Regions from separate parts of the Serratia sp. NCCP-200 genome, predicted to be linked through region 3. Evidence: predicted binding sites of a transcription regulator. Region 3 holds the regulator's gene; each other region holds the start of a gene.
The links. Region 3 encodes CRP, which controls carbon source genes, mostly activating them, when cyclic AMP is high. Its sites were predicted from a motif close to ATGTGANNNNNNTCACAT; they were not measured.
Positions count from the first base shown of each region.

Region 1 (7,822 bases), on a different contig from region 3:
GTCGGCACGCTTTCGGTATCCCAGATGCAGATGATCGAAATTGCCAAGGCGTTCTCCTACAACGCTAAAATTGTGATTATGGATGAGCCAACCTCTTCTCTGACCGAGAAGGAGGTGAATCATCTGTTCACCATTATCCGTAAGCTGAAAGAGCGTGGCTGCGGCATCGTGTATATCTCGCACAAGATGGAAGAGATCTTTCAGCTATGCGATGAAATCACCATTCTGCGCGACGGCCAATGGATCGCCACCCAGCCGCTGGAAGGGCTGGATATGGACAAGATTATCTCAATGATGGTTGGGCGTTCGCTGAGCCAGCGTTTTCCCGATCGTCAGAATACGCCGGGTGAGGTGATTTTAGAGGTGAAAGGCCTGACCTCTTTGCGCCAGCCTTCGATCCGCGATATCTCTTTCGATCTGCATCAGGGAGAGATCCTGGGCATTGCCGGGCTGGTGGGCGCCAAGCGCACCGACATTGTGGAAACCCTGTTTGGCATCCGCGAGAAGGTGGCCGGCACCATCAAGCTGCACGGTAAAAATATCAACAATAACAGCGCTAACGAAGCCATCAACCACGGTTTTGCCCTGGTGACGGAAGAGCGTCGTTCCACCGGTATTTATGCTTACCTGAATATTGGCTTTAACTCGTTGATTGCCAATATTCGCCAATACAAAAACAAGATGGGCCTGCTGGATAATAACCGGATGAAAAGCGACACCCAATGGGTGATCGATGCCATGCGGGTGAAAACGCCGGGCCATCATACCAATATCGGATCGCTTTCCGGCGGTAATCAGCAAAAGGTGATCATTGGCCGCTGGCTACTGACACAGCCGGAAATCCTGATGATGGATGAGCCAACGCGGGGTATCGACGTGGGGGCCAAGTTTGAAATTTACCAGTTAATGACCGAATTGGCGAAGAAGGGCAAGGGGATCATTATAATCTCTTCCGAAATGCCGGAGCTTTTGGGAATTACCGACAGAATATTGGTGATGAGTAATGGTCAGGTTGCGGGCATTGTGAATACCAAACAGACCTCGCAAAATGAAATATTGCGGCTAGCCTCCTTGCATCTTTAAGGATCGTAATTATGAGCGCACTGAATAAAAAAACCTTGTTCACCTATTTTAAAGAGGGTGGCATTTATCTGGTCCTGTTGGTGTTACTGGCGATTATTATTATCCAGGACCCCACCTTTTTAAGCCTGATGAACCTGAGTAATATCCTGACCCAATCCTCGGTGCGTATTATCATTGCGCTGGGCGTGGCCGGGCTGATCGTTACGCAGGGGACAGACCTTTCCGCCGGGCGTCAGGTAGGGTTGGCAGCGGTAATTGCCGCGACCCTGCTGCAATCGATGGATAACGTCAACAAAGTGTTCCCGCATATGGAAACCTGGTCGATCCCGCTGGTGATCTTGCTGGTTTGCGCCGTGGGCGCGGTGATTGGCCTGGTCAACGGCTTGATTATTGCCTATCTCAACGTGACGCCGTTTATCACCACGTTGGGCACCATGATCATCGTGTATGGGATTAACTCCCTGTATTACGATTACGTGGGGGCTTCACCGGTGGCCGGTTTCGATCCGAAATTCTCCACCTTTGCCCAAGGGTTCTTGCGATTCGGTGACTTCAAGCTGTCATATATCACCTTCTACGCCATTATTGCGATCGCCTTTGTCTGGGTGCTGTGGAATAAAACCCGCTTCGGCAAGAATATCTTCGCCATCGGTGGTAACCCGGAAGCGGCGAAAGTCTCTGGCGTCAACGTCCCGCTGAACCTGATCATGATTTATGCGCTGTCCGGGGTGTTCTACGCCTTTGGCGGTTTACTGGAAGCGGGCCGTATCGGTAGCGCCACTAACAACCTCGGCTTTATGTATGAACTGGATGCAATCGCGGCCTGTGTGGTCGGCGGTGTGTCGTTCGCCGGTGGGGTAGGTACGGTGCTGGGTGTGGTGACCGGGGTGATCATCTTTACCGTCATCAACTACGGCCTGACCTATATCGGCGTGAACCCTTACTGGCAGTACATCATCAAGGGTAGCATTATCATCTTCGCGGTAGCGCTGGACTCCCTGAAGTACGCCAAGAAAAAATAAGTCTGTTTTGCGCTTTACGATAACGGCCAGCATCTGCTGGCCGTTTTGCTTCTCTCGCTGAGCTCACATCCTAGGGGGACTGCACAAGCCCTCACCCCAACCCTCTCCCAATGTACATACGGCGTACCTTATGAACACTTGTTTCGGGGAGAGGGGGCTAGTCCGGAGCGGTGGTCAGACGCAGGAGTTAATCTGTGGCACGTACGGTCCCCTCTCCCTGTGGGAGAGGGCTAGGGTGAGGGGCAATCGCTTAAGCGTGAGGTGAAACTCAGCTCTTCTTTTGCTGCTGAGCCTTAATCTTTTCTGCCGCCAGCTTGTGCTCCAGCTCTACCAACTGCTCCGGCGACACCGCCGGATAACCCGGTGCATCTTCCGGCACCTTGTGCATCGCAGATATCGGGATTAATGGGCCAAGGAAGCGGGGCTCACGCTTGAGGATATACAGATCGGTCAGGGCACCCAGGCGGGCAAAGATCTCACGCACACGCACCGTCATCATATTTTTTGGCGAAGGTACCGCATAGCATTGCGCCTGGATACCCATATGCAGGGCGATAAATAGGGCGCGCTCGCAGTGGAAACGCTGGGTGATGATGATGAAGTCGTTGGTATCAAATACCTTGCGCGTACGGACGATGGAGTCGAGGGTACGGAAACCGGCATAGTCGAGCACGATATCGCTAGGCGCAACGCCAGCGGCCAGCAGATCGCGGCGCATGGTCATCGGTTCGTTGTAGCTTTGCTGGGCATTATCACCGCTCAGCAGCAGGTACTTCACCTTGCCGCTGTTATAGGCGTTGATCGCCCCTTGAATACGGTAGCGGTAATATTGGTTAAGCACTCCGGTACGGTAATATTTGGAGGTGCCAAGCACCACCCCCACCTGGCGGTGTGGTAGCGTTTGCATTTCTTCGTAAATGTAAGGCGCGGTTTTCCAGCTTATCCAGCGATCGAGCGCTATAGCCGACAGCATCAGCACCGAAATGATGATGAACAGGCTAATTATCAGGCGTTTCCACATGTTGATGCCTTGCGCGAACGAGGGCTAAAGTAAGACTCAAGGCTACTTTACCTGCCCGGCAGACGCAAGCAATGAGCCGTTTACCGCAGGTGTTACGCTGCATTTTTCAGCAAAATCTGGTCTTGGCGTGATAACCGGGCCTGACTAACAGGCCCGGTGAGGAACTTAGAACGAGGTACGCTTGTAGATACGATACTGCGGACGCCAGAAGTTATGCTCGATGGCTTTAGACAACGCCTCTTCCGACGTCACCACTGCTACACCCTGCAACTGAGCGGCTTTGCCCACTTCCATCGCGATGCATTTAGATACGCCCTGAATATCATCGATATTCGGCAGCAGTGCGCCGTGGCCGTCGGTAGCCAGCGGAGAACAGTCGGCCAGGGCACGGCTGGCGGCCATCAGCATGGCATCGGTGACCCGTTTTGCCCCTGCAGCCAATACGCCAAGGCCAATCCCCGGGAAGATATAGGAGTTGTTGCACTGGGCAATCGGGAACAGCTGGTCTTTATAGGTTACCGGTGAGAACGGGCTACCAGTGGCGACCAGTGCAGCACCGTCGGTCCAGTTGATGATATCTTCTGGCCGGGCTTCCACGCGAGAAGTTGGGTTGGACAGCGGCATCACGATCGGACGCGGGCAATGCTTGTGCATCTCACGGATCAGCTCTTCGGTAAACAGCCCCGGCTGGCCAGAGACGCCGATCAGCACGGTCGGCTTGGCGTTGCGCACCACTTCCAGCAGGGAGATCGCATCGCTCTCCACCTGCCATTGATCCAGATTGGCACTTTTCTGCACCAGCTTGCTCTGGAAATCGAGCAGGTTCGGCAGCTTATCCGTCAGCAGGCCAAAACGGTCAACCATAAACACGCGAGAGCGGGCTTCTTCTTCGCTCAACCCTTCAGATTTCATCTGGGCGATGATCTGTTCGGCAATCCCACAGCCTGCGGAACCTGCCCCCAGGAAGGCGACGGTTTGATCGCGCAGTTGGCTGCCAGCGGCACGGCTGGCGGCGATCAGGCTGCCCAGCGTCACTGCGGCGGTGCCTTGAATATCGTCGTTAAAGCAGCACAGCTCATCACGATAGCGATTAAGCAGCGGCGTGGCGTTATTTTGGGCAAAATCTTCAAACTGCAACAGCACGTTCGGCCAACGGCGTTTCACCGCCTGGATGAACTCTTCCACAAAGGCGTGATATTCGTCACCCGAAATACGTGGATGACGCCATCCCATATAGAGCGGATCGTTCAGGCGTTGCGGGTTGTTGGTGCCCACGTCCAGCACAACCGGCAAGGTATAGGCCGGGCTGATGCCGCCACAGGCGGTGTACAGAGAGAGCTTACCGATAGGAATACCCATGCCCCCGATGCCCTGGTCGCCCAGGCCAAGGATGCGTTCCCCGTCGGTGACCACAATCACCTTAACGTTCTGCTTGGTGGCGTTTTGCAGCATATCGTCGATGCGATCGCGGTTCGGGTAGGAGATAAACAGTCCACGTGCGCGGCGATAGATGTCAGAGAAATGCTCACAGGCTTCGCCCACGGTTGGCGTATAGATGATGGGCATCATCTCGCTCAGGTGCGAATCCAGCAGGCGATAGAACAGCGTTTCGTTGGTGTCCTGGATATTGCGCAGGTAGATGTGCTTGTCGTTATCGTTCTTGAAATCCTGATACTGACGGTAAGCGCGTTCCACCTGTTCTTCGATGGTTTCTATCGCTTCCGGCAGCAGGCCGTGCAGGTTGAAGTTACTGCGTTCTTCTTCGGAAAAGGCGCTGCCTTTGTTCAGCAACGGGAATTCCAACAGAATGGGGCCAGCGTAGGGGATGTAGAGAGGGCGTTTGCTTTCGTATTCCAGTTCCATCAGTTTCTACTCTTTGCCTAGGGTGAGCTTTATTTCTGCCGATCCTAAGATATCGGCAAAATATGTACAGCATTTGTTAGTAAATAATGAGGAATTGTCGCTTGTTGCTGGTTTTTTAGCCGGATTGCGGCGGAGCACGGTGGCTCCGCCTGAGGGATCAGAAGGTCACGCGTTGGACGTTTTCGCAGCCCAAGGCCGCCAGGGTGGCGCGGGTGGCATCCCACTGGGTCAGGATTGCGCCTTCCGATTCGGCCAATACGGCACGGCGTACTTTCTGGCAATCACCACCGGAGACATTCATCAGGATCAGTGCGGCCTGCAATGGCGGCAGGCTAGGGTTGAACGCGGCGTTTTCTGCATAGCGGCCAGCGTAAACCTTGCCGTCTTCGGCTTCCAGCGCTACGCCGCTATGGGCGGTGCTGTAAGGGGCATGGCTGCGGTTGGCGGCATCCAGGGCCGCTTTCGCCAGTTCATCATCCAGTGTCAGTTGGAAACCGTGATCGACCGGATCCATCAGCAACTCGCTGATTTGCAGATCTTTCGGGCCGAAGGAGTAAGGCAGGTAATCACCCAGCGTGGCGGTTGCCCGTGCAGGCAAGTGGATCTCCAACTCGGTGCCGCTGTTTAGCTCATTCATAAACTGGCGGCAGTGGCCGCAAGGCGAATAGTTGACGGTAACCGCGACCAGTTTGGCTTCGCCACGCAGCCAGGCATGCGTGACAGCGCACTGTTCCGCGTGCACGGTTTGTTGCATAGGCGCACCACGGAATTCCATGTTGCCACCAAAATACCAGTTGCCGCTGACGCCACGCGCCACCGCCCCAACGTGGAAATGCGAAATCGGCGTTAACGAGCAGGCCGCCGCCAATGGCAGCAGAGCAAAGGCCAGAGCATCGTCATCCAACCCGCACTGTTGCTTGATCGCCGCAATCTGCTCGGCCTTGAACATGGCTGCGAAATCAGGCGCATCTAAATAGGGCAGCAGGGCGGATTGCAAGGCCGTTGGCAATTCGCCGTAGGCAGTTTGAAAGCGCGAGTGCATAAGAAGTCTCTCTACAAGTTAACGGGTTAACATTCTAGGCAACCGGCCCACAATAAAGTGTGATTAATATCTATTTTTTAATGAAACAACTGCAATGAAACTTATAAATGCGAGACATCTCGCAGGTTTTTAGCCGTTAACCAAACAGCCGCAGCAGTATCGGGAACACGAACGGCGCGGTCAGCGAAGTGATAATCCCGCAGATAACCAGAGCCAGCGAACTGAATGCGCCCTGTTGGTAATCCATTTCTACGCAGCGTGCCGTACCCAACGCATGTGAGGCGGTCCCCATTGCCAAACCGCGCGATGAATTGGTGTTGATCCGCAACAGACTAAGCAGAGAATGGCCGAAAACCGCCCCCAGAATACCGACAAAAATCACGCACACCGCGCTGATGGCCGGGATGCCGCCAATCGACTCGGCTACCGCCATGGCTATTGGGGTCGTCACCGACTTTGGCAAGATCGAGGCGGCAATTTCAGGTTTGGCCCCCATCAGCAGGGCAATGGCACCGCCGCTGATCATCGCGGTCATGCTGCCAATAAAGCAGACGGTGATGATGGATTTCCAACGCGCGCGGATCTGATGGATCTGCTCGTATAGCGGAAAGGCAAGGGCGACCACCGCCGGTTGCAACAGATCGTTGAGGATTTTGCTGCCTTGAAAATAGCGTTCATAAGGAATGCCGGTCAGCAACAGCAGCGGGATAATCACCGCCATCGAGACCAATAATGGGTTCAGCAACGGCATGTTGAGCTTTTGCGCCAGCTTGCGTGCCGCGTAAAATACCACCAGGGTCAGCGGCAAGGACCACCAGATATTTTGCATCATTGTTCATCCTCCGCATTGTTTGCTTTACCGAGGATGGGACGCTCGCGATGGAAGTAATGTGAAGTATAGCCAACCACCACAAACACCAGCAGCGTACTGATCAGGCAAGACACGATCAGCGGAGCCAGATCGTCAACTATCTGGTCGTAATACTTCATGATGCCGACGCCGATTGGCACGAACAGCAGCACCATGTAGCGGATAAACAGATGGCAGCCAGGCTTGACCCATTTGGCTGGTAGAATTTGAGAGGAAAGCAGGGCAAACAGGATCAACATCCCGATAATGCTGCCGGGGATGGCGATCGGCAGCAGCGCCGCAATGGCGTTACCGGCGAACAGGCTGAGGTAGATCAGCACGATCGCCCTGACATATTTCCAACACAGGTTAAATAGGTTGCCCATAGTGCATTCTCGTTGATGTTGACGCATTCATCATACAATTAAACTGTGAGCTACGCCACAAAACGCATCATGAATTCTCGCTATGCCTATCATGCCATTTTGGCAAGATTGTGGCCCGCCTTAAGTGTAGCGGGCCAGGCTATTCAGCGCTGCTCAGGCTGGCAAGCGGCTTTTGCTGTTCCGCCAACCGATGGCCGAGGAAGAAGAACAGCAGGCTGAACAACGCGGCGGCGATCAACACCAGGAACATTACCGGCGGTGGCGCATAGCTCAGCAGGAAACCGCACATCACCGGGTTGATGGCTCCCCCCAGATTGCTTAGGCTCTGTACGCCGTAATAGCTGCCTTTCAGGTGCGGCGGGGCGATAAAGTCGATAAACATATATTCAACCGGAATGACGATGATTTCCCCCAGGGTGAAAATCGCCATGGCCAGCACCCATAGCCATATCGAAAGGCCTGCCAGCATAAAGCCGAGCAGCCCCAGGACGAAGAATAGCGTGCCCAGCATCAGCCAGCGCAGCATGTTGTCCTGGCGCATACCGCGGCTCAGCA
Region 1 is NZ_BAAKUJ010000002.1:745,181-753,002, forward strand. It holds gene mglA (galactose/methyl galactoside ABC transporter ATP-binding protein MglA) at 1-1,083, shown strand, start outside; gene mglC (galactose/methyl galactoside ABC transporter permease MglC) at 1,095-2,105, shown strand; gene sanA (outer membrane permeability protein SanA) at 2,374-3,126, opposite strand; gene AC6HVW_RS08825 (NAD-dependent malic enzyme) at 3,292-4,989, opposite strand; gene cdd (cytidine deaminase) at 5,147-6,031, opposite strand; gene AC6HVW_RS08835 (CidB/LrgB family autolysis modulator) at 6,168-6,863, opposite strand; gene AC6HVW_RS08840 (CidA/LrgA family protein) at 6,860-7,267, opposite strand; gene AC6HVW_RS08845 (MFS transporter) at 7,407-7,822, opposite strand, start outside.
Region 1: a site for CRP is predicted at 6,089-6,106, ahead of cdd (cytidine deaminase). Genes of this name have one in related genera too.

Region 2 (7,822 bases), on a different contig from region 3:
TTCACTGTTGAAGTAACGCTCATAGGCCACCAGCGACATTTTGGCGTCGATCACCACGTCCTTGCCCTGTGGCAAACGCACGATCACGTCTGGCTGCATGCGGTTTTGGCTATCCAGCCGCACATTAACCTGCGTCTCATACTCATGTCCTTCACGCAGGCCAGAGGCTTCCAACACGCGGCTCAGCACCACCTCGCCCCAGTTGCCCTGGGTTTTGTTATCGCCTTTTAGTGCCTTGGTGAGGTTGAGCGCCTCGCGAGCCATTTGCGCATTCAACTGTTGCAGATTACGGATTTCGTGCGTCAATGTATGGCGTTCGCGTGCTTCCTGGCCAAAACTGTCCTGCACCTGGCGGCGGAAACCATCCAACTGCTCGCGTAACGGCAGCAACAGGCGATCCAGACTTTGCTTATTTTGCTCATCTACCTTGCGGCCACTGTTTTCGAAAATGCGGTTGGCCAGATTCTCAAACTGGGTAGTCAAACGCTGTTCACTGCTGATCAACAGCCGCTGTTTCTCTTCGGCGGCCATCCGGGTCTCTTCCAGGCGGATCGTTACCTCACGCAGTTCAGCTTCCTGAGCGCTGTTAACTTCCCGCTGTGCCCGTAGCTCCTGGTTCAGCAATTCACATTCATTGCGCCAATGGTTGAGCTGTTGCAGTCTCTCCTGCCCGGCGGCCAGTTGGCTGTGCAGGGTGCGCAGTTCCAGATCGTTTTGCCGTAGCAGTTGTTCGTGGCGTTGCAGCGTCTCTTGGCGGGAGGCAGTTTCAAGCTGTGCCTGCTGTAAAGACTGTTCCAGCAGACGCATGTCGGTTTCATGTTGCGCGCCGTGCTGTTGCGCACGCAGGCTGGCGATCAGCCACCCCAGCAGTAAACCTATCGCTACGCCACCAATACCGTAAACCAAACTGGTATCCACCCTGCCTCCTGTCATGCATGCACTTGCGGCGCGTTTTACGCCTGTTGCCTGCCACGTTAAAGGGAGCCTGTATGGATGTCCAGTCTGTTTTTATGTGTAAGTGAGCACGGTAACCAAGGCATTACCGTGCAGATAAGGCGGATTAAAACAGTTTGAAGCGATATTCGGCGATAAACTCGCCGGACAACGAGTGGGAGGTCTGGGAATGCCCATCCACCAGTATCGGCGTTTTATTGCTGTTCTTATAAGACCAGCCCGGCCCAGCCATGGCGAATACCGTCAGGTTTTTCAGCTTGGGATGGGAGGGAGCCCAACGGCCAAAGACGTTGATCTCACCGGTACGCACCGCAGCACCTTGGTAGCTGAACTGGCCAACGTTGCCCGCCAGCCCGGCGGTAAACTCAGGCGTGATGCGATACTCGGCCATGGTGGCCAACATGGTTTCGCCATCGCGCATATAGTCTTCACCGGCATAGGCCATGGAGGTAAAGGTGCCGCGTGAGTTTTTGGACATATGACGAGGATAGAAGCCAAGCTGACCGTCACCCTTCGGCGCTCGCGTATGGGCGATGCCGACCTTGACGCTCCACAGCGGCTCCTGCCATTTGGCATCCAGCGCATAGTGGTTGGCGTTATGATCGAAGTTGCGCTTGCTCAGCGCCATCTGTTTATAGTCATCCAGCGCCTGAGTGGTGTAAATCTGGCTGCCCAGGCTGAGTTTCTCATTGGCTTTGTACCCCACCCGCAAGATCTGGCGGCGTAAATAGTCCTGAGATTCCCCATAGGCCAGTTGCCCATTAAATTGTTTATTCTCATAGCCCAACTCCGCGCTGGCAAGATGGTTGATATAGCGGCCATCGTTGGTCTGCAAGCGCAGGCTGTCAGGGGAGTTACGATCCATAGAACGTTCAATATACGCGCCGCGCAAAGAGAGCCCGGCACCGGCTACGCCACCGGACCAACCCAGGTAAGTCGTAGGCGACAGGCGAGTGGAGGTGGAAATCACGCCGTAGTTACGCAACATCTGCCAGCCTGCCTGCGCATTCAGCGCCGCGCCGCCCACGTCGCCTTTCAGCTTGATATAGCGCTGGCCCACCTTGCTGTAGCCAGCAGCATTCTCTTTGCTGTTGCCGGGGCCGTTGTTGTACAGCACCCCACGAGTATTGAAGTAATCACTGGCACCCAGCTTTACCGCGCTGTAGTAATCGAGATTAACGCCGATAAAGTCCGCCAGATAGCCGGACTGATAGCCCAGCGCCAACCCTTGCCCCCAGGCGTTATGCACCTCTTTTGGATTGGCGGCATCTTCCTTGAGGTACTTCCAGTAGTTTTTCAGCGACAATTCAGCGTGGCTGTCGCTGAAAAAGGGCGAATTCAGGACGTCATCAACACTGGCCTGGGCCGCGGTTGAGAATAGCGAAATAGCGACCAGACAGCTTAAAGCAGAACGTTTCATTATTGTTATCCCCGAAAAAGGTATAGAAAATCCCTGCCGAGGCGATATGCTATCGCCCCAGATAATATCCCCGAGCCAAAAGGGTGGGTTATTTTTATTGGGTAATAATCAAGGTGCTTTATTTAGTAACGCTTTCCCTTTAGCGACATAAGTCATATCGCCAATATCGGTTACGGTATATTTTCCGTCTTTATAAGTCATCTTGACGACGGCCGCATTAGTCAGTGGCTTATTTTTGTTCGGATTATCGGTCATATCGGAAATCATCATCTGCATCGAGAGCCCGGAAGAGACCGCCAGAATGTTTTTATCCCCATTCTTCACCGCATTCTGCACCATGGTATGCAAGGCTCGTTGCATACGGGTTTTGACCTGCTGCGCACTTTCCGCCTCTTGCTTATCATCGCTTTGCGTGATGGCATCCACCATTGGGATCAGGCTGATCTTGCCTTCGCCCATTTGCTTGAACATCTCGCCACCAGAGGCCAGGCCCAGCTTCTTGGCAGCAGCGTCGGCCATCTCTGCATTAGCACGCCCTTCAAAACCGCCGAAGAACATTTCGCGCAGGTCGGTCAGTTCCGTGACCTTGGCGTCCGACTTGCCCATTTCCTTGAGGATCACCTGCATCGTTTCACGCTGGCGGCCAGCGTCGCTGGTGTAGAAGCTATCGAAAGGGATCCCCTTCAACCCGGCACCCAGATAGCGCGCGGTTTCGATCCCGGCCGGTGTCAGCGGTGAGTCAGCCCAGCCCTGCACGCGATCGTAGGTATTGAGCAGCGTTTTACCGTGGCGAGCAAAATAGATATCGACGCTGTCGCTTTGCGCGGCAGTTACGTTGAAGGCCGCAGCAGAGGAAACGGCGAGTACGGAGGCCAGTAGCCAGGTTTTAATTTTCATTAATTTTTCCTTAGTGAACAAAATAACGCCTATAGGTTAATTTTTTTAATCATCGGCAGATCATTTGCCAAAATAAGGGCGAAAAAAAACCCAAACCCATGACATTGGTTCGTCAACGGGTTTGGGTTTTGCCTGTTTATTCACAGTAACAATCCACTTATTGGGAAAATAACACTGTTAAAAAAATAAGGGAATTTAAAAACGCTGGTTAAGGATAAATTCGTGATCGAATTCTCACTGTGACGCGGAATAATTAAAATATGAGGTTATTGGCAAGGCACCGGTTCATGCCATCCACTGGGTAAACCATTTGATACCAAAGGCGCCTGGCGCCAGGATGCCGAAGGCCCAGACCATTGCCGAGGCCACATTAGCAATCTGGAACGCGGTTTGCGGCATGGCACAGATCCCCCCCACCAGCGGTACCACGGCTCGCAACGGCCCGAAGAAACGCCCAAAGAAGATGCCCAGCACGCCCCAGCGCTCAAAAAACGCATGGCCACGCACCAACAGCTGTGGATTGCGTGACAGCGGCCACATATGGGCGACGCGCCCCTGATAGTGATAGCCGACCCAATAAGAGAGCCAGTCACCAAAGAAGGCACCGGCGGCAGCGGCAGCCCAGATCGGCCAGAAGGCAATGCCGCTCTCGCCAATCAACGCCCCCAACCCCAGCAGAATAACCGTGGCAGGCAACAACAACGAGAGGAATGCCAGCGACTCGCCAAACGCCAGAAAGAAGACGATCGGCATCGCCCAGGCTTCATGCTGGCGCACTGTTTCGCTAACCCAGTTAATCACGTCATTGAGGTTCATAACCTGCTCCTTTTGAGAACGGATCCGGCCTCAAGGATACGCAGTACCCTACCTCACTGGCTAAACTCCGGTTAAACATGGCGCCGTTATTCCAGATAGAGCGCCTGCAACGTCTCGAGCTGGCTTTGCCCCAGCCCATATTCGGCCTCCAACCAACGGTTGGTGGAGCCATATTGCTCATGAATGCAACCCAACGCAGTCGCCAGGAACTCTTCACGTGCGCTGAGCACATAGGCAAACTGCGCCACCGAGGCGTCGTTCAGGCGGCTGGAGATCTGATCCAGCATGTGTTCACGGTAGCTCGCCAGCGTGGTTTCCGTCAGCAGATAATCTTCCATTACCGTAGCCTCATCCGCGCCCAGCGCCAGCAGTACCATCGCCGAACCAACTCCGGTACGGTCTTTGCCTACCGCACAGTGCTGCACAATCGCACCGCCTTCAGGCTGAGCCAGCAGCTGCGCCAGTTGGCTATAGGCGGCGTTATTGAACGGCAGGCGGCGGTACAGCTCCAGCATAAAGGCCCGGGCATCAAACTTGGCCAGCGTTTCGTCGGTGAGTTTTTCAAGGTTGGCATTCACTTCGCTGCTGAGCGGGTTGGCCGGCACGTGGTAATAGTCGGCTCCCGACCATAGCACGTCAGGTTTAGCCTGCACTTCGTCGAAGTCGCGGTAATCCAGCACCGAACGCATTGGCATCTGAGCCAGGTAGCTACAGTCGTTTTCACTCAAGCGATCCAGAGCGCCGGAACGAAACAGCAGCCCGCGTTTGATACGGCGGCCATCGGCCACGCTGTTGCCGCCTAAATCGCGGAAGTTGATGCCGCCGTCTAACGGCGCAAGTGAAGGATGGAGCAGGATCTGAGCGGTCATAAGACGTCCTTACATTGATTGTCTCGAGATATGCCGCCACATCAGCCAGCAATCGGCAAACACAGACAACAGAAGGCCAGCAGCATGACGCAGAGGGGGATAACCGTAACAGAAGGAGAAACGGGCCGTCAAACGGCCCGCTTTTAACGGGGATTACAGCAGACGGCGAGCAGCCTCAACGACGATTTGCACCGCCTGGCTTTCAGTCTTCTTCATGGTTTCCGCATTCGGGATCTCTTGCTGGGTGCGGTTAACGATCACACCGGCAACCATCCCTGCACGCAGGCCCTGGCTGGCGCACATGGTCAGCAGGGTGGCGGATTCCATTTCATAGTTCATCACGCCCATCGACTGCCACTCTTCCATCGAGCCTTTAAAGCGGCTGACCACACGGCCGGAATAGGTGTCGTAACGTTCCTGACCTGGGTAGAAGGTATCGGAAGAGGCGGTTACGCCGATATGCGTGGTAGCACCGCTGGCCTTGGCGGCTTCAACCAGCGCAGTGGTACAGGCAAAGTCCGCCACTGCCGGGAATTCCATTGGGGCAAAGTGCAAGCTGGCACCGTCGAGGCGCACAGCAGCGGTTGTCACCAGCACGTCGCCCACGTTGATATTGGCCTGAATGGCACCGGTCGTGCCGATACGCAGGAAGGTACGGATACCCAGCTGTGCCAACTCTTCAACGGCGATCGAGGTAGACGGGCCACCGATACCGGTTGAGCACACGATCACTGCCTTGCCATCCAGTTCTGCACGCCAAGAAGTAAATTCGCGGTGGGAAGCCAGGTGAACCGGGTTTTCCATCAGCTTGGCAATTTTCTCAACACGCTGCGGATCGCCAGGGACGATGGCCAATGTAGCGCCTTGCAGATCGTTTTTAGTGAGACCGAGGTGGAAAACGTCAGACTGAGACATGGGGGACTCCTCATGGATACGGTTTTTGGGAGGAACAAACAGAGATTCTACTGACAATCGCTGTTAAATTTCGTGATGATCATCACTTTGAATAAAGAAACAGAAATTCATCTACATTATTTTTGTGATTTAAATCACATAAAAAACCCTGACACGCTTAATCTCCACTCAGTTTATACCAAGTTGCTGTCTGAGCAGCCAATGCTATCCTGCGCGAAAATTCGCCATGCGATGCTAATAAGCGCTAATCTGCCTATAGTTAACTGCCGCGCTTTTTCTCTAACGCATGGAGCCTGCAATCAATGAAAACAGAACAACAAATGACGTTAAAACAGGCCAAAGGGGGATTTACCCCTGCCGTCGCACCGTTGGCCACCTCAACCATTCTGACCGATGTGCAGGATATACACGTGGGGGAAACCACCATCCCTTCGCAGGGGGACGATCTGCCAGCCTATATCGCCAAACCGGCCCATCATCAAGGGCCGTTCCCCATTGTGCTGGTCGTGCAGGAAATCTTTGGCGTGCATGAGCACATTCAGGATCTGTGCCGCCGCCTGGCCAAGCAGGGTTATCTGGCTATCGCTCCAGAACTCTATTTCCGCCAAGGCGATGCCAGAGAGTACAGCGAAATCAGCGAGCTGATGCAAAAGCTGGTCAGCAAGGTGCCTGACAGCCAGGTATTGGCCGATCTGGATCACGCTGCGCATTGGGCAACGCGCCACGGCGGCGATGCCGGCAAGTTGGCGATCACCGGTTTCTGCTGGGGCGGTCGCATCACCTGGCTGTATGCCGCGCATAATCCGCAGCTGAAAGCGGCAGTGGCCTGGTACGGTAAGCTAGTGGGGGAGAAAACCTTGAATTCGCCGAAGCATCCGGTTGATATCGCCACCGATCTTTCGGCGCCGGTACTTGGGCTATACGGTGGCCAGGATGGCAGCATTCCGCAGGAAACGGTGGAAACCATGCGCCAGGCGATCCGTGCAGCCAATGCCGATGCGGAAATCGTGGTGTATCCAGAAGCGGGTCACGCTTTCCACGCCGATTACCGGCCAAGCTATAACGCGGAGGCTTCCGCCGACGGTTGGCAGCGCATGTTGGCCTGGTTCAGCCAGCATGGCGTGGCAGGTGTGAAGTAATCGTCAGGGGCAGTGTGTCACCAATCTCCCCTCACCCCAACCCTCTCCCAATGTACAAACTGAGGATGTCATGGGCTTTTGTGTAGGGAGAGGGAGCCAGTTCGGTGCTGCGTTCAGGTACAAGAGTTAATCTATGGCAGGGTTGATGTCGAGGACGAATACCCTAATCAAATAGAGGCACTTTCGGTCCCCTCTCCCTGTGGGAGAGGGTTAGGGTGAGGGGCGTCTTATCTTAGCTCAGTGACAAAGTGCCGAACGCCCCGTGCCAATCGTGCTCGAACTTCTCAACCGCCGCCTGCACCGCCGGGGCGCTGATAAACTGCTCTGCGACATCGACCGGTAAGGTAATAGCTTCACAACCTGCCAACAGGCACTCCAGTGCCTGACGTGGAGTCTTGAAGCTGGCGGCCAGCACCTTGGCCTGCGGGGCGTGCAGTTCTAACAAGTGCTGTAACTCCTGCACGGTAGCAATGCCATTGCCACCCTGGGCATCCACGCGGTTGACGTAAGGTGCCACATACTTCGCCCCTGCCAAGGCAGAAAGCAGCCCCTGTGCTGCCCCATACACTGCCGTCCCCAGCGTTGGAACAGCCAAGCCTTGCAGGATTTTGATCGCGGCCAGCCCTTCACTCGTCACCGGTACTTTCACCACCACGCCAGGAACGCGCTGGTGAAGCATGACCGCCTCTTCAACCATCTGCTCGGCCGTGGTCGCCATCACCTGGGCAAACAGCTTCCCTTCACCACCGATGATATCGCGTAAAGCAGGCAGCACTTCCCATAGCGACGTGCGTGACGCTGCCACAATGCTC
Region 2 is NZ_BAAKUJ010000006.1:322,789-330,610, reverse strand. It holds gene rmuC (DNA recombination protein RmuC) at 1-918, opposite strand, end outside; gene AC6HVW_RS20180 (OprD family outer membrane porin) at 1,061-2,374, opposite strand; gene AC6HVW_RS20175 (histidine phosphatase family protein) at 2,483-3,265, opposite strand; gene AC6HVW_RS20170 (DedA family protein) at 3,557-4,087, opposite strand; gene AC6HVW_RS20165 (tyrosine-protein phosphatase) at 4,174-4,956, opposite strand; gene udp (uridine phosphorylase) at 5,110-5,871, opposite strand; gene AC6HVW_RS20155 (dienelactone hydrolase family protein) at 6,174-7,010, shown strand; gene fsa (fructose-6-phosphate aldolase) at 7,243-7,822, opposite strand, start outside.
Region 2: a site for CRP is predicted at 5,994-6,011, ahead of udp (uridine phosphorylase). Genes of this name have one in related genera too.

Region 3 (7,822 bases):
CGAGCGTGGCCATTCTCGTGAGGCGGTGATGGACTCGGTAGTCCGTTCTATGGAGGATTACATCAGCTATATCACGCCACAGTTCTCGCGCACCCATATCAACTTCCAACGCGTCCCGACGGTAGATACCTCCAACCCGTTTGCCGCCAAGGCAATCCCCTCACTCGACGAAAGCTTGGTGGTGATCCACTTCCGCGGTCTGGATCAGATCGATTTCCCTTACCTACTGGCGATGCTGCAAGGATCGTTTATCTCGCATATCAATACGCTGGTGGTACCGGGTGGCAAGATGGGGCTGGCAATGGAATTGATTATGGCACCGCTGGTGCAGCGGCTGATGGAAGGCAAGAAGATCGAATAAGTTATCGGGCGCGGCTAATCTCCGCGCCCGCCGTCGTTAGCGCATCAACAGGTGGCGGATAAAACCGACGTGCAGTTTCACGCCGATCTGCATCGCCGCCTCATCCAACTTAAAACGGGGATTATGCACGCCATAGGTGGCACCGATCGCCTCGTTACCGCTGCCGATAAACAGGAAGCACCCCGGCACTTTCTCCTGATAGGAGGAGAAATCTTCGCTGCCAAACATCGCGGTAGTCAATTCCCGCAACGCCTGTGGCCCCACGGCTTCGGCCACCACCTCGCGCGCAATGGCGCAGGCATCAGGGTGGTTATTGCCGATGGTATAGCCACGCGTCCAGTCAACCTTATAGCTGGCACCGTGCGCCTGGCTGATCCCAGCGACGGTTTGCTCAACCAACAGCGGCACCCGATCACGGACTTCCTGATTATGAGTGCGTAGCGTTCCTGCCAACCGGGCGCTGTCTGGAATGACGTTATAGCTGTCACCTGCCTGGAAGGTTGCCACCGTCAACACCGGGGCATTTAACGGATCAAGCTTACGTGCCACGATCTGCTGCAAAGCGCTAACGATCTCCGCACCAATCGGCACCGGATCGATACACAGATGCGGCATCGAGCCATGCCCACCCTTACCCTGCAACACAATGTCGAAGTTATCGCTGGAGCCACTGAACACACCCTGCTTCATCCCCACCTCACCGGTCGGGAAGTTGGGCATGACATGCAGGCCGAAGATCATCTTCACGCCATCCAGAACCCCCAGATCTACCAGTTGTTGGGCTCCGCCCGGTGGCACTTCTTCGGCATGCTGGAAGATAAAACGCACCGAGCCTTGCAGCTGCGCCTGCAACTGGCACAGCACGCTGGCCGCGCCCAGCAACATCGCGCTGTGAGCATCATGGCCGCAGGCATGCATCACCCCTGGCCGGGTCGAGCAGAAAGGCTCGTCGCTTTCCTCCTGGATCGGCAAGGCATCAATATCGGCGCGCAATGCATAGCATGGCCCCGGCGCTGCGCCCTGCAATTCGGCAACCACGCTATTCGGCGTAGGACGGGTGATCTTCAACGGACCAAGGCTAGCCAGTTGTCCGGCTATGTAATCTGCCGTCTGCGCCTCTTGAAAAGACAACTCAGGATTCGCATGCATATGACGCCGCCACTGCAATACCTGTTGTTCCACGCCGTCAATCAGTTGTTCAATATTCATGTTCAGACTCCTTAATTCAGTGCCGGTTGGCGTGCTTTGCCCGCCAATGGCAGGATCACCAGCCCGGAAACCACCATAGCCAGTGCCAAAAAGATAAACGTCGTCATGTAGTTGTGGCTGATGGTGATCAGATACCCCATGGCAATAGGGGCCACAAAGCCACCCAAGGTGCCGCCGGTGTTAATCAGCCCCATCGCTGCCCCCATCACTTCCGTAGGCAAGCGCTTCATAGGCAAGGTAAACACCGTGACGAACGAGGCCATCAGGAAGATATAACCCAGGAACAAGAACAGGCTGGCCGTCAGAGCCGATTCGCTGGTAAACACCAGCCAGATGCACAAGGCGCTGAGCAGGGAACTGAAGAAGATCACCCACGGCTCATGCCCTTGCAGGTAGCGCCCGACCAGCCAGCCGGTGCCGAGTGAGGAGATCCAGATCCCCAGACCGCCGGCGGCCACCACCATGCTGGAGACGTCAAGCGGCATTCCGCGCTGCTGTACCAGGAATTTCGGCAGCCAGGCCATCAGGCCGTACGACGGGATGTTGATACAGAAAATCGCCACAAACAGCAGCAGCACGATTGGGTTTTTCAGTAGAGCCTTATAGTTGGCTGCCGCTGCCCCAGCTTTGGCGGGCGCCACCTGTGGCGGATTGGGCACCAGCCACAAGATGCAGGCGGCAATCACGAATGCCAACAGGCCAAGCGCAGAGAACGACCCACGCCAGCCGATGTGATCCAGGCAATAGACCGCGACCAGCGGCCCGACGGTCATCGCCAACCCGGCGGAAGACAGCAGAATGGACTGCGCGAAGGTGCGCTGTTCCAGTGGGAAATTCGCCACCACTGCCTTGGCGCAGGAACACGGGTAGCCGGAGTGGCCAATACCCGACAGGAAGCGGAACGTCACCAGCAGGCCCAGGCCGAACCCCAGAATGCCGAAGCACAGGGCAAATCCCCCCAGCAGCAGTAACGAACTGCACAGCACTTTCTTAAAGCCAAAGCGGTCATTGAGCCAGCCCGCCGGTATCTGGAACAGGGAATACGCCAGGAAAAACATCCCGGTAATGTAGCCCAGCTGTTCCGGCTGTAGATTGAACTCGCGTTCGATAGGTAACAGCGCAAAACCCATCACGGTTTTATCGATGTACACCACGACATAGCCCACAAACAGCAAAAAAATCATTAGCGAACGATTTTTCATCGCCGATATTCCTTTAAGTTATCACCCAGGCTGCCCACCAGCGTGACGGGCGTAGTTTAATAATGTGATCCAGGTCACTTTATAGTTTTAATAACAGTCACTTACAACAGCGTGCTGAAATTATCGCCTTTTGCCGAGCGGCATAAGATACAATTTTGTAAGGGGTGATGCTTTTTATTGATAGGGTGGGGAATGCGCTATTTACCGAAGTTACAACAGTTGAAAGTCTTCCAGCAGGTGATCCGCAGCGGCAGTATTCGTGGGGCGGCACGCGCGCTTGAGCAATCTCAACCGGCGGTGAGCCGCACCATCCGTGAACTGGAACAGATCCTGGAAACCCAGTTGATCAATCGCAGCAGTCAGGGAATGACGCTGACCGAAACCGGCCGCGCCTTCGCCCTGCGAATGCAGTTGATCCTGGAGGAATTGCAGCGCGCCGCCGACGAGATCCAGCAGTTGAATCAGCATTCGCAAGGTAACGTCGCCATTGGCTGCTCTTCGCTACTCGCCCTGACGGTATTACCGGAGCTGGTCGAAGCCTTCAAACAGCCGTTTCCACAGGCCAATCTCCTAATCCGCGAAGCGCAGCTTTCTACGCTACTGCCAGCATTGCGCGAAGGCCGCCTGGATTTTGCCGTGGGTACCGTCAGCCCGGAACTTCCGCTGGAGGATCTGGTGCGTGAACCGCTGTTCAACGCCTCTTTTTGCATTATCGCACGCCAGGGGCACCCACTGGCGCAGGCCACCTCGTTGGACGAACTGCGTGAGGCCAAGTGGTTATTACCGGAAACCGATATGGGTTATTACCAGCAGTTGCGTGCGGTATTAGGCACCTTCTATCAGCAATTGAGCCGTTCGCCCATTCGTTCGGACTCTGTGACCTGTGGCTTGAATATGGTGCTGGAGGCGGATTATCTGACTATCGTGGCGCGGGCGATGAGTGCACCGTTCTATTTGCAGCGTCGGCTGGTGGCATTGCCTATCGACACGTTGCCACAAGCGCAATATTGCGTGCTGTATTCACAGAAATCGCCGCTAACCGTGACGGCACGGCGATTTCTTGATTTATTGCGTGCCCACTGCCTGCGCTACCCTTGGTAGGATCAGGCCACTTCGCGGATTTCGAAGCTGTGGCTAATGCTGGCGGCTTTACCCAGCATCAAGGAGACGGAGCAGTATTTCTCGGCGGAAAGATCCACCGCGCGCTCGACAATCTTATCGGTCAGCCCTTTGCCGGTGACGATAAAATGCAGGTTGATATGGGTAAACAGACGCGGTGCTTCTTCACGACGCTCGGAGGTCAGTTTTACCTCACAGTCACGCACATCGTTACGCCCTTTTTGCAGGATCGACACCACATCGATGGCGCTACAGCCGCCGACGGACATCAACACCATTTCCATCGGGCTTGGCGCTTTATCGCCAGCATTGCCATCCATCAAAACCTGGTGACCAGACGCAGACTCACCCAGGAATGTCAGCCCTTCTACCCACTTAACTCTTGCCTGCATGTTACACACTCCGGTTAATTTCTTAAAAACAGGGTACGCTTTCGCATACATTCTGGCAACGTAACCTGACGCTAATCATGCTGAAGCGAGACAACACAAGACACCCGCCTCACTCTGTGCTACAAACAGAGCCGCAATAACTCTTTCCAGGTCACCGATTTCAGGGATATGTCCAAGGAAAGGCCCCTATATTGGTTTGTTAACAGAATGTAGCTTGCAGCTCTCCCTGCAAGTTAATATGCTAGAGCACAAGCGTATTTCTATAACACGCCTCAAAACCTGTTGATAGCCACAATTAAAACACCGGGCTATAAGCACGTTTTACAGGGAACTCTGACCCCTGTGATACAAGGCAGCGATAACAACAGAGGATAACAGCGAATGGTTCTCGGCAAACCGCAAACAGACCCGACTCTCGAATGGTTCCTGTCTCATTGCCATATCCACAAATATCCATCGAAGAGTACGCTTATTCACCAAGGTGAAAAGGCCGAAACGCTTTACTACATCGTCAAAGGCTCCGTCGCGGTGCTGATTAAAGATGAAGAAGGCAAAGAGATGATCCTGTCCTACCTTAACCAGGGGGATTTCATCGGCGAGCTAGGATTATTTGAAGAAGGCCAGGAGCGTAGCGCCTGGGTACGGGCCAAAACCGCCTGTGAAGTGGCTGAAATTTCCTACAAGAAATTCCGCCAACTGATCCAGGTTAACCCGGATATCCTGATGCGCCTGTCCGCACAGATGGCTAACCGCCTGCAAGTCACCTCAGAGAAAGTGGGTAACCTCGCCTTCCTTGACGTAACCGGCCGCATTGCACAGACCTTGCTGAACCTGGCAAAACAGCCTGATGCCATGACTCACCCAGACGGCATGCAGATCAAAATCACCCGCCAGGAAATTGGCCAAATCGTCGGTTGCTCACGTGAAACCGTCGGTCGTATTTTGAAAATGCTCGAAGATCAAAACCTGATCTCCGCGCACGGCAAAACCATTGTCGTGTACGGTACGCGTTAATCCCCAGAGAAACGGTGCAGCAATGCGCCGTTTCTTTACCTGCTGAATAGCCAACCATGTGGCGCCGCCTGATCTACCACCCGGAAGTCAACTACGCACTGCGGCAAACGCTGGTGTTGTGCCTGCCGGTGGCGTTTGGTTTACTGATTGGCAACCTGCAACTCGGCATGCTGTTCTCGTTGGTGCCCGCCTGCTGCAACATTGCCGGGCTGGATACGCCACACAAACGCTTTTTCAAACGCCTGGTCGTAGGCGGCTCCCTGTTCGCACTCAGCAGCCTTCTGCTGCAACAAGCCCTGCTGTGGGATCTGCCGTTACCCTTGCTGATGCTGGCAATGGCGCTGTTGCTCGGCGTCAGCGGTGAGATCAGCCCGCTGCACGCACGCCTGCTACCAGCCGCATTGGTCGCCGCCATCTTTTCCCTCAGCATGGTAGGCACCGTGCCAATCTGGCATGCCCCTTTGCTGTATATCGTCGGCACCGCCTGGTACGGGCTGTTTACCTGGGCCTGGTTCAAGCTGTGGAAAGAGCAGCCGATGCGCGAATCCCTAAGCCAGCTGTATATGCAGTTGGCCGACTATTTTGAAGCCAAATACTCATTACTGACGCAGCACACCGATCCTGAAACTGCCCTGCCGCCGCTGTTGCAACGCCAGCAGAAAGTGATGGACCTGATCAGTCTGCTATACCAACAGCTTAATTTCCTGCCCCATGCCAATAACCTAGAGCAAAAGCGCCTGCGGCGTACGTTTCAGGTGGCGCTCGATTTGCAAGAGCACATCACCGTCAGCCTGCATCTGCCGGAAGAAGTGCAAAAGCTGGTGGAGCAAAGCCAGGCCGAAGCGATTATCCGCCGCAACGCCCAAGTGATCGCCACGCGCCTGCGGGTGATGGCCGACGATATTCTCTATCATCGGCACTCTGCGCGTTTCAGCATGAAGAATGAGCTGGCAGCGCTGGAAAAAGTGGCCTCACAGCACGCCGATAACCCGGTTGGCCAGTTCTGCTATTACCACTTCAGCCGCATCGCGCGCCTGCTACGCACTCAGCACCCACTGTACCGCCGCAATCTGATGGCCAATCAGTCACGCCTGCCTTTCTGGCCTGCGGTGGTGAGCTATCTGTCGTTTAAATCCAACGCCCTGCGCAACGCCGCCAGGCTGGGGGTCATTCTGGCGGCCGGCAGCAGCCTGGGCATGCTGTTCAACCTGCCAAAACCCTATTGGATCTTGCTGACCATCATGCTGGTCAGCCAAAACGGCTATAACGCCACGCGGGTGAGGATCCAGCACCGTGCCCTCGGCACGTTGGCCGGGCTGGTGATTGCCGCTGGGCTGTTGCAACTACAGATGCCCGAAAGCGTGACGCTGAGTATCATGTTGGCCATCACCCTGGCGGCCTATCTGATCCTGCGAAAAAACTATGGGCTGGCGGTGATGGGCTTCACCGTGACCGCCGTCTACACCTTGCAGCTCCTGGCGCTGAACGGTACCCATTTCCTGGTCCCCCGCCTGATCGATACCCTTATCGGCTGCGTACTGGTGTTTGGCGGCACGATCTGGCTATGGCCGCAGTGGCAGAGTGGCCTGCTGCGGAAAAACGCCCATCAGGCTCTGGAGCACGATCAGACGGCACTGCGACTCTTGCTGGAAGAACAGGAACCCGACCCCAGCGAACTGGCCTACACGCGCATGCAGGTCAATCAGGCACATAACGCCCTGTTTACCTCGCTCAATCAGGCGATGCAGGAACCGGGGTTCGAATCGAATTATCTGGCTGATATGCGGCTGTGGATCACCCATAACCAGTTTATTGTTGAACACCTGAATGCGATGACCATTCTGGCGCGCGAGCACTATATGCTGACGCCAAAGCTGGCGCAGGAGTATCTGCAAACCTGTGAGATCGCCTTGCAGAGTTGTCAGCAGCGGTTGGAATATGACGGCCCGAGTACCAGCAACAGCATCATGCAGCCGCCAGATCTGCACCCGGACATGCCGGTTACCGAGATGGAACGCCATCTGCGGCGGATCCTTTCTCACCTGACCGTGATGCATACCATTTCGTCATTGGCATGGCGCCAGCGCCCACATCATGGGATCTGGCTGAAGCGCAAACTGCGGGAAAGCTGAGGTTAGCGGGACCGCAGCCCCGCAGACTTGATCAGCCGTTAATCACATCCTGTACGGCCAATTCGAACAGCGCCATGCCTTCGTCGATATCTTTCAGCTCAACCACCAACGAAGGGGCAAAACGGATCACATTTGGCCCGGCATTGAGGATCATCAAACCACGTGCAGCAGCGGCAGTGAGGAAATCACGCGCTTTACCGTGATAGCCCGCCTTCAGTTCCGCGCCAATCAACAGCCCCATGCCACGAATATCGCTGAACACATCGTATTTCTTACCGATCTCCTGCAAAGCCTGAACAAACAGCCCACGACGCTGCTCAATCCCGCTTAGCACCTCTGGCGTATTGATCACGTCCAACGCTGCCTCTGCCACTGCACAGGCCAGTGGGTTGC
Region 3 is NZ_BAAKUJ010000007.1:172,735-180,556, reverse strand. It holds gene AC6HVW_RS21050 (phosphoribulokinase) at 1-361, shown strand, start outside; gene AC6HVW_RS21045 (amidohydrolase) at 398-1,576, opposite strand; gene AC6HVW_RS21040 (MFS transporter) at 1,582-2,772, opposite strand; gene AC6HVW_RS21035 (LysR substrate-binding domain-containing protein) at 2,965-3,873, shown strand; gene AC6HVW_RS21030 (OsmC family protein) at 3,876-4,283, opposite strand; gene crp (cAMP-activated global transcriptional regulator CRP) at 4,665-5,297, shown strand; gene AC6HVW_RS21020 (YccS/YhfK family putative transporter) at 5,354-7,429, shown strand; gene argD (bifunctional acetylornithine/succinyldiaminopimelate transaminase) at 7,461-7,822, opposite strand, start outside.

Region 4 (7,822 bases), on a different contig from region 3:
TGCCCATGCTCAGACACAACAAGAACATGCTTTGCTGGGTTTCCGGCAGAATAAACATATAAAACAGCGCACCGAGCGGCAACGCCACCAGCACGCCCAGCAGGAAGTCGAGCGCCATCATTTTTGGATTTGGCGTACGCATCGCCAATGCGGTCACGACGGCGATCATCACCATACAACCGCTGCCGGACGTCCAGCCGGTCCACAGCCAGAACAGGCAGCCTATTGAGGTCGCCGCCCAGGCTCGCAGCCCGTTGATCATGGCATGGTGGCCTTCCGCCGACGGCCTCTTCACCACCACTTCCCCGGCCAGTATCTCGTTTTCTACCGCGTTGATGCCGCTGTTGGTATGCACGCCTTTTGCCACCAGCAGATAGCGCGTCGCTGCGCCCACCCAGCCGGTGACCGTTTGCAGATGTTCATCGCTACGGTTGGTTGCCAGCACCTGGCGCACCAGCTTCAGACGTTTATGCACTTCCTGCGCGGTTTCCGCTGGAACCATCAGCAGCTCGCGGATATTTTCCTTCACCGCATCCGGGTGATTGAGCAAAATCAGGTAGGTTTCACAGGCCTGGGTGATCAACGTCAGCGAAAGCGTATGTAACGCATGCAAGCGGCTGTTAACCCGCTGCCAACGCGATGATTCCAACATCAGGTTGCTGCGCATCCCGTGGATGGCGGTGGTGCTTTTAACCAGATCGCTCCAGGCGCGGTCGATATCTTCCTTGCCGGCATCGCTGATACACATTTGCATCAGCTTGTACTGCCCCACCAGCAGTTGATCCACCGCACGATCGATATCCTGTTTGATCGAACGCGGGGAAAACAGCAGGTCGGCCAGTACCGCACTGAGAATACCGAGCACGATCTCGCTACAGCGCTCTACAGCGAACTGTGGCGCGTCCAACAGTGAGGTTGTGGTGTTTGTAGTGGCTGCGGAGGTGACGATGATAATCAGCGCCGTGTAGCCCGCCAGCCCCCAGGCATAAGAGTTTTCGACCTTCACCAGCGAGGAGATCCAGGTACAGACCCCCAGCCAGACGCAGCAAAGCATCAGCATCACCACCGGCGCACGGGCACAGGTAACGATAATCAGCAAGCCGACAAAGCAGCCGATAAAGGTGCCGATAATACGCAGCCAGCCACGATAGCGGATCGCGCCAGAGAAAGGTTCGCCCCCGGCGGCAAAGGCCGGGCCGGCAGCCACAATGGCCGCAGTCAGCACCGACCAGCGCGGGGTTTCCAGATTGAGGTGAAAACCGACAAACAGGGCGAAGACGATCGCAAAGCTGAGCTTGCAGGCAAACCGCAGCCGCAGAAAGGTTGGGCTGTTCATTAGCCGAACTCACGCAACCGATGCATCAGCCGGATAAACGGCGAGCCGCTGTCGATGCTGCGATCGTTCTTGCCGGTTATGACCACGGTCGCGGTGGTACCCGCCGGGTAAGAGTGTTGCTGATCTTTCTCATCGAGGATGATTTTCACCGGCACGCGCTGTGCCAGACGCACCCACTCCAGATTGCTGTCGATCGACGCCAGCCCCTTGCTGTTTGGGGTGCTGCTGCTGTTATTCACCGCCGCGGCCAGGCTATCGACGGTGCCGTGCATAATGCGGTTGCTGCCCAGCGGGGTGATCTCGGCACGATCGCCTTTGCTCAACCCTTCAAGCTTGGTTTCTTCCAGATAGGCGATGACATAGAAACTGTTTTTCTTCACCAGCGCCACCGCTGTAGAACCACGGGTGATAAATTCCCCTGCGTGGACGTTCAGGTTGGTGACCCAACCGTCTGCTGGCGCACGCACCGTGGTTCGTTCCAGATCCAACTGCGCCAGATCGCGCACGGCGATCGCCTTGGCCAACTGATGCTGCACGGTTTGCAGCACGTTATTGGATTGGTCGATCTCTTCTTGTGACATCGCCTGGATCCCCAAGCGCACACGGCGGCCCGCTTCACGCTTCTTCTCGGCCGCCAGCGTCTGATAATAGGCCACATCGGCGTTGGCTTCGGCCAGTGCCTGTTGGTAACGTGGCTGGTCGATCACCATCAGGATCTGGCCCTGTTTCACCAACTGGTTGTCGGTGATCGGCACGTCGGTCAGCAAACCGCTGACGTCCGGGGCAATCGCCACCACGTCGGCGGTGAATTTGGCATCACGCGTCCAAGGCGATTCGGTGTAAAACGCCCACGCCTTGAACACGGCAATGGCCGCCAACAGAACCAGCAGCAAGGTGATGGCGATGCGGAGTATTTTTAATGACAAAGTTTTCACAGCAGCCTCAAACGAAAAGACACGAAATCAGATAAAACAAACAGCAATACAGCGCGGTATTGAACAACGCCGGATGCCAGACAAAATCGTAAATCCCGGTCGGCTGCAACAGGCGGCGTATGACGAAGAACAGGGCCAACGACGCTAACAGCTCAAAAAATACCGGTGGGAACGACAGTCCAAAAATGACCATAACCGGAAGCAAACTCATCACTTTATCCTTAATTGTTTACTACACCGGGGGTTTTCCCTGCTGATTTCACATTCCATTTACATTCTAGCGCACGGACGCCAAACGTTATGATCTGGTAGTTGACCAGGCCATAAACCTGAAAAAAGGTTAAGCTAACAGCAGGCTTCCGCGAGAGGGAATGTATGGATAACCGGAGGGATCGTGCGGCCACGGCAGTAAACCGCGACATAGCTGACCACGCTCAAGCGTTCAGAAGATCTTTACACCCGACGCGTTATATTAGCCTGCTTACTATCAACTCATCTATAATCTGTGATCTAAATCACTTTTAAGCCAGAGTGAACAATGGAAAGACTAAAACGGATGTCCGTGTTTGCCAAAGTCGTTGAATGTGGGTCATTTACCGCGGCAGCACGCCAGCTCGACATGAGCGTTTCATCCATCAGCCAGACAGTGTCCAAACTGGAAAATGATCTACAGGTGAAGCTGCTTAACCGCAGCACGCGCAGTATCGGCCTGACCGAAGCCGGTAAAATCTACTATCAGGGCTGCCGCCGCATGTTGCAGGAAGCCGCCGAGGTTCATGAGCAGCTTTATGCGCTGAACAATACGCCCATTGGCACGCTGCGCATCGGCAGTTCGTCCACTATGGCGCAAAACGTCCTGGCGACCATGACCGCCGATATGCTGCAAGAGTATCCTGGTTTGACGGTTAATCTGGTCACCGGCATTCCGGCCCCGGATCTGATTGCCGACGGCCTGGACGTAGTGATCCGCACCGGCGAACTGCAGGATTCCAGCCTGTTTTCCAAACGTCTGGGCTCGATGCCGATGGTGGTCTGCGCCGCTAAAAGCTACCTGACTCAACACGGGACACCGCAAAAACCGGCGGATATGGTGAATTTTTCCTGGTTGGAATACAGCGTACGGCCCGACAGTGAGTTTGAATTGATGGCTCCCGAAGGCATCAGTACGCGTATTTCCCCGCAGGGGCGCTTCGTGACCAACGATTCACAAACCATGATCCGTTGGCTCAAGGCCGGGGCCGGGATTGCCTATGCGCCACTGATGTGGGTCATCGAAGAGATCAAACGCGGCGAGATTGAGATCCTGTTCAAGCGCTACCATTCAGAACCCCGCCCGGTTTACGCACTGTACACCGAGAAGGACAAGCTGCCGCTCAAGGTGCAGGTGTGTATTAATTATCTGACGGAATACTTTAAACGCGTGGCGGAAGTGTATCAGGGCTATCGCTGAGGCTCCCCTTTATCCCTGGAGTTCACTCCAGGGTAATAAGTTTGCTCTAGCTGATATATAGCGTTTACTGCTATAAAAACGGTTAATCATTTTATTAATGCTAATTATCGAAAGTATTTACCTTCATTTGATTCCCATTCTCTACTGAGAACTCTGCTGTATTCATTCGGCTTAACCGATCGGTTATGCGGAAATTTCCGCCATAGTTGCGGGTAATAAACCACCGCGATAATTGTTTGAAGCATATCCTGCCAATCCAACCAAAATGCCCATTCTGCTACCCCTTTCGCATGCTTGCTTACGCCCCTGCGGGTGTGATTTATTGATGAATTGGCGCAGGTGCGCCCAATTATCATTATCGCCATAAATAATAAAAACCAGGCTTCATTATTCATTATAGGAATCACCATGGAAAAGATCTCACGTACGCACGTGGTATATGCCATGTCGCGCGATAACGCCCCTGTGGCCACCGTTGCCAGCGGCAGCGACGTTTGTTTTGAAACCTGTGACTGCTTCGAAGATCAAATCGCCTCTGAACAGGCCGCCTTCACCGAACTGGACTGGAGCCGCATCAACCCGGCTACCGGGCCGGTTTACGTGCAGGATGCGAACCCCGGCGATGTGTTACGGGTAGAGATTAAACGTATTACCCCAACCAGCCATCAGGCAGTCATGGTCACCGCTCCAGGCCTGGGCGTCATTGGCGATGAGCTGCAACAGCCACAGATCCGCACCGTGCCGCTGGAAGACGGCTTCGCCCTGCTGCCTGGCGGCGTGCGTTGGCCGTTAAAACCAATGATCGGCGTAATTGGCGTCGCCCCAGCCGAAGATCCGATCCCCTGCGGCACTCCAGATGCCCACGGCGGCAACATGGACTGCAAAATCATCACCGAAGGCTGCACGCTGTGGCTGCCGGTTAACGTTCCCGGTGCGCTGTTTGCGCTCGGCGATCTGCATGCCGCAATGGGCGATGGTGAAGTCTCGGTATGCGGGCTGGAAATTCCCGGCGAAGTGGTGGTGAACCTGAGCGTAGTCAAAAACCGCGCGCTGCCCACCCCGATGATGAGCACCATTGATACGCTCTATACCCTGGCATCCGCCAAAACGCTGGACGAAGCGGCCGAATTGGCAACCCGCAATATGGCACACTTCGTGGCGGACTATAGCCAGGTCTCGCTGGCCGACGCCATCAATCTGCTGAGCATCACTGGCGATCTGCAAATCTGTCAGGTGGTCGATCCGCTGAAAACCTGCCGTTTCGCGCTGCCACGCAGCGTTGCCGAGCAGTTAAACCTCCAGTTGGATTAGGGATAGCGCCATGTCTGTAGAACAATTTGGTTATAAGCAGGAACTGCACCGTACCCTCACCCTGAAAGATCTGGTGATTTACGGCATGATCTTTATGGTGCCGATCGCGCCGTTTGGCGTGTTTGGCTACGTGTGGGAAGGCGCACAGGGCATGGTGGCGCTGGCCTATCTGATCGGCATGGTGGCGATGTTCTTCACCGCCATGAGCTACTGGTCAATGTCCCGTGCTTTCCCGGTTTCCGGCTCGGTCTATGCCTATGCCCAGCGCGGCATCCATGAAACCGTCGGCTTCTTTGCCGGTTGGCTGATCCTGCTCGATTACATCCTGGTGCCGTCGTTGCTGTATATCGTCAGCGCGGCGGCGCTCGGCCCGATCCTGCCAGAAGTACCCGCCTGGGTGTGGATCGTGACCTTTATCGTGATCAACAGTGCGATCAACCTGGTGGGGATCCAGTTCACCGCCAAGGCCAACCGCTACATCCTGGTGGCGGAGATCGTGATCCTGACCATCTTTGTGGTAATGGGCCTGACGGCACTGTATTCCGGCGAAGGTTCCGGTGGCCTGACGCTGAACCCGCTCTACAACGCCGAGAAATTCAGCCTGCCGCTGGTGATGGGTGCGGTATCTATCGCGGTGCTGTCATTCCTGGGCTTTGACGGTATTTCGACGCTGTCCGAAGAGAGTAAAGGCGGGGCCGATGCCGTGGGGAAAGCCTCGTTGTATGCACTGCTGTTGGTAGGGTCGCTGTTTATTCTGCAAACCTGGATTGCCGCCGATCTGGCTGCGGGCCAAAACTTCACTAACCTGGATACCGCGTTCTACGATACCGCCAATCTGGCGGGCGGTTCCTGGTTAAAGCAGGCGACCATCTGGGCGACGGCGCTCTCCTGGGGGATTGCCAATGCGTTAGTCGCGCAGGCCGCCATCTCCCGCATTCTGTTCGCCATGGGGCGAGACCGCCAATTGCCGAAGATCCTGGCCAAGGTACATCCACGCTTTAAAACCCCTTACGTCAGCACCCTGCTGGTCGCGGTGATCTCCCTCGGTTCCGGGCTGTACTTCAACGGCAGCATCGACAACCTGAGCCGGTTAGTCAACTTCGGGGCGCTGATGGGCTTTTTGATCCTGCACCTGTCGGTGATTAACCACTACATCATCCGCCAGAAGTCCAAGGCCTGGGTAAAACACCTGCTGTTCCCACTGATCGGCCTGTCGATCATCGCCTTTGTACTGTACGAGATGGATATCGAAGCCAAAATCCTCGGCCTTAGCTGGCTGGCGATCGGCATCGTGTATTACTTTGTGCTGCGCGTAGTGCTGAAGAGAGAGCCGGTGCTGAAGCTGGAAGACTAAGCCAGCAATCTGCCCCTTCCGGGGCAGATTTATTCAATCCTTTGATGACGTTAACAAAACGGCCCGCTGGTCATACCCCTCTGCCCACCTCTAGGTTATGCTCGAAAAAATGCCCCTGCATCAGGAAAAATCATGAAGAAAATCATACTGGACTGCGATCCTGGGCATGACGATGCGATCGCGATGCTGCTGGCATGGGGCAACCCAGATATTGAACTGCTGGCCGTCACCACCGTCGTCGGTAACCAGACGCTGGAGAAGGTCACGCGGAATGCGCTGGCCGTGGCGCGCATTGCCAACATCACCGGCGTGCCCTTTGCCGCTGGCTGCTCGCGGCCGCTGGTACGGCAAATTGAAGTCGCCCCCGACATCCACGGCGAATCGGGACTCGATGGTCCCGTTTTACCGGAACCCACTCTGCAATTGGCCGATATCCATGCCGTCGACCTGATCATTGATACCATCATGGCACACCCACCAGGCACCGTAACGCTGGTGCCCACCGCAGGCCTGACCAACATCGCCATGGCGGTGCGCAAAGAGCCCCGCATTGCCACACGCGTGAAGGAAGTGGTGCTGATGGGCGGCGGTTACCACGTAGGTAACTGGAGCGCAGTGGCTGAATTCAATATCAAAATCGATCCGGAAGCCGCGCATATCGTGTTCAACGAACCCTGGCCGTTAACCATGGTTGGGCTGGATCTGACGCATCAGGCGCTGGCCACGCCAGAAGTTAGCGCGCGCATCGCCGCTATTGGCACCGGCCCTGCGAAATTTGTCGTCGAACTGCTCGAGTTCTTCGGCCATATGTATAAGCAGGCGCAGGGTTTCACTTCGCCACCGGTACACGATCCCTGCGCGGTCGCCTATGTGATCAACCCCAACGTGATGACGGTGCGTAAGGTGCCCATCGATATTGAGCTGACCGGTACCCTGACGCTGGGGATGACGGTCGCGGACTTCCGCTTCCCGGCCCCGGCGGATTGCCATACTCAGGTGGCAGTGAAGCTTGATGAAACCGCCTTTTGGGATCTGATTGTGGATGCGTTGGAAAGAATTGGTGAAGTTGAGGTTTGAGGCACGGTTGGGAGTAAAGTGTCGTGCAAACGCCCGACACTTCATTCAAGCCGGCATTATGCGTAGTATATTGAACGTGTTCTTTGTTATCGGATGTCTCTCATGGCTTACTCTATCGGCGAATTTGCCCGGCTTTGCGGAATAAACGCAACCACATTGCGCGCCTGGCAGCGTCGTTACGGCCTGCTTAAACCGATGCGCACCGATGGTGGACATCGCCAGTACAGCGATGATGATGTCCAGCAGGCGCTCAAAATTCTCGACTGGGTAAAAAAAGGGGTTACCATCAGCCAGGTAAAACCCCTGCTCGCGCGCCCGGCAGAAGGTCCGACAAACAACTGGCTTACTCTGCAAGAAAA
Region 4 is NZ_BAAKUJ010000004.1:339,331-347,152, forward strand. It holds gene aaeB (p-hydroxybenzoic acid efflux pump subunit AaeB) at 1-1,336, opposite strand, end outside; gene aaeA (p-hydroxybenzoic acid efflux pump subunit AaeA) at 1,336-2,271, opposite strand; gene aaeX (p-hydroxybenzoic acid efflux pump operon protein AaeX) at 2,279-2,482, opposite strand; gene aaeR (HTH-type transcriptional activator AaeR) at 2,810-3,721, shown strand; gene AC6HVW_RS16035 (hypothetical protein) at 3,826-4,116, opposite strand; gene AC6HVW_RS16040 (acetamidase/formamidase family protein) at 4,130-5,032, shown strand; gene AC6HVW_RS16045 (APC family permease) at 5,043-6,386, shown strand; gene uriH (uridine-preferring nucleoside hydrolase UriH) at 6,519-7,463, shown strand; gene AC6HVW_RS16055 (MerR family transcriptional regulator) at 7,566-7,822, shown strand, end outside.
Region 4: a site for CRP is predicted at 2,775-2,792, ahead of aaeR (HTH-type transcriptional activator AaeR). Genes of this name have one in related genera too.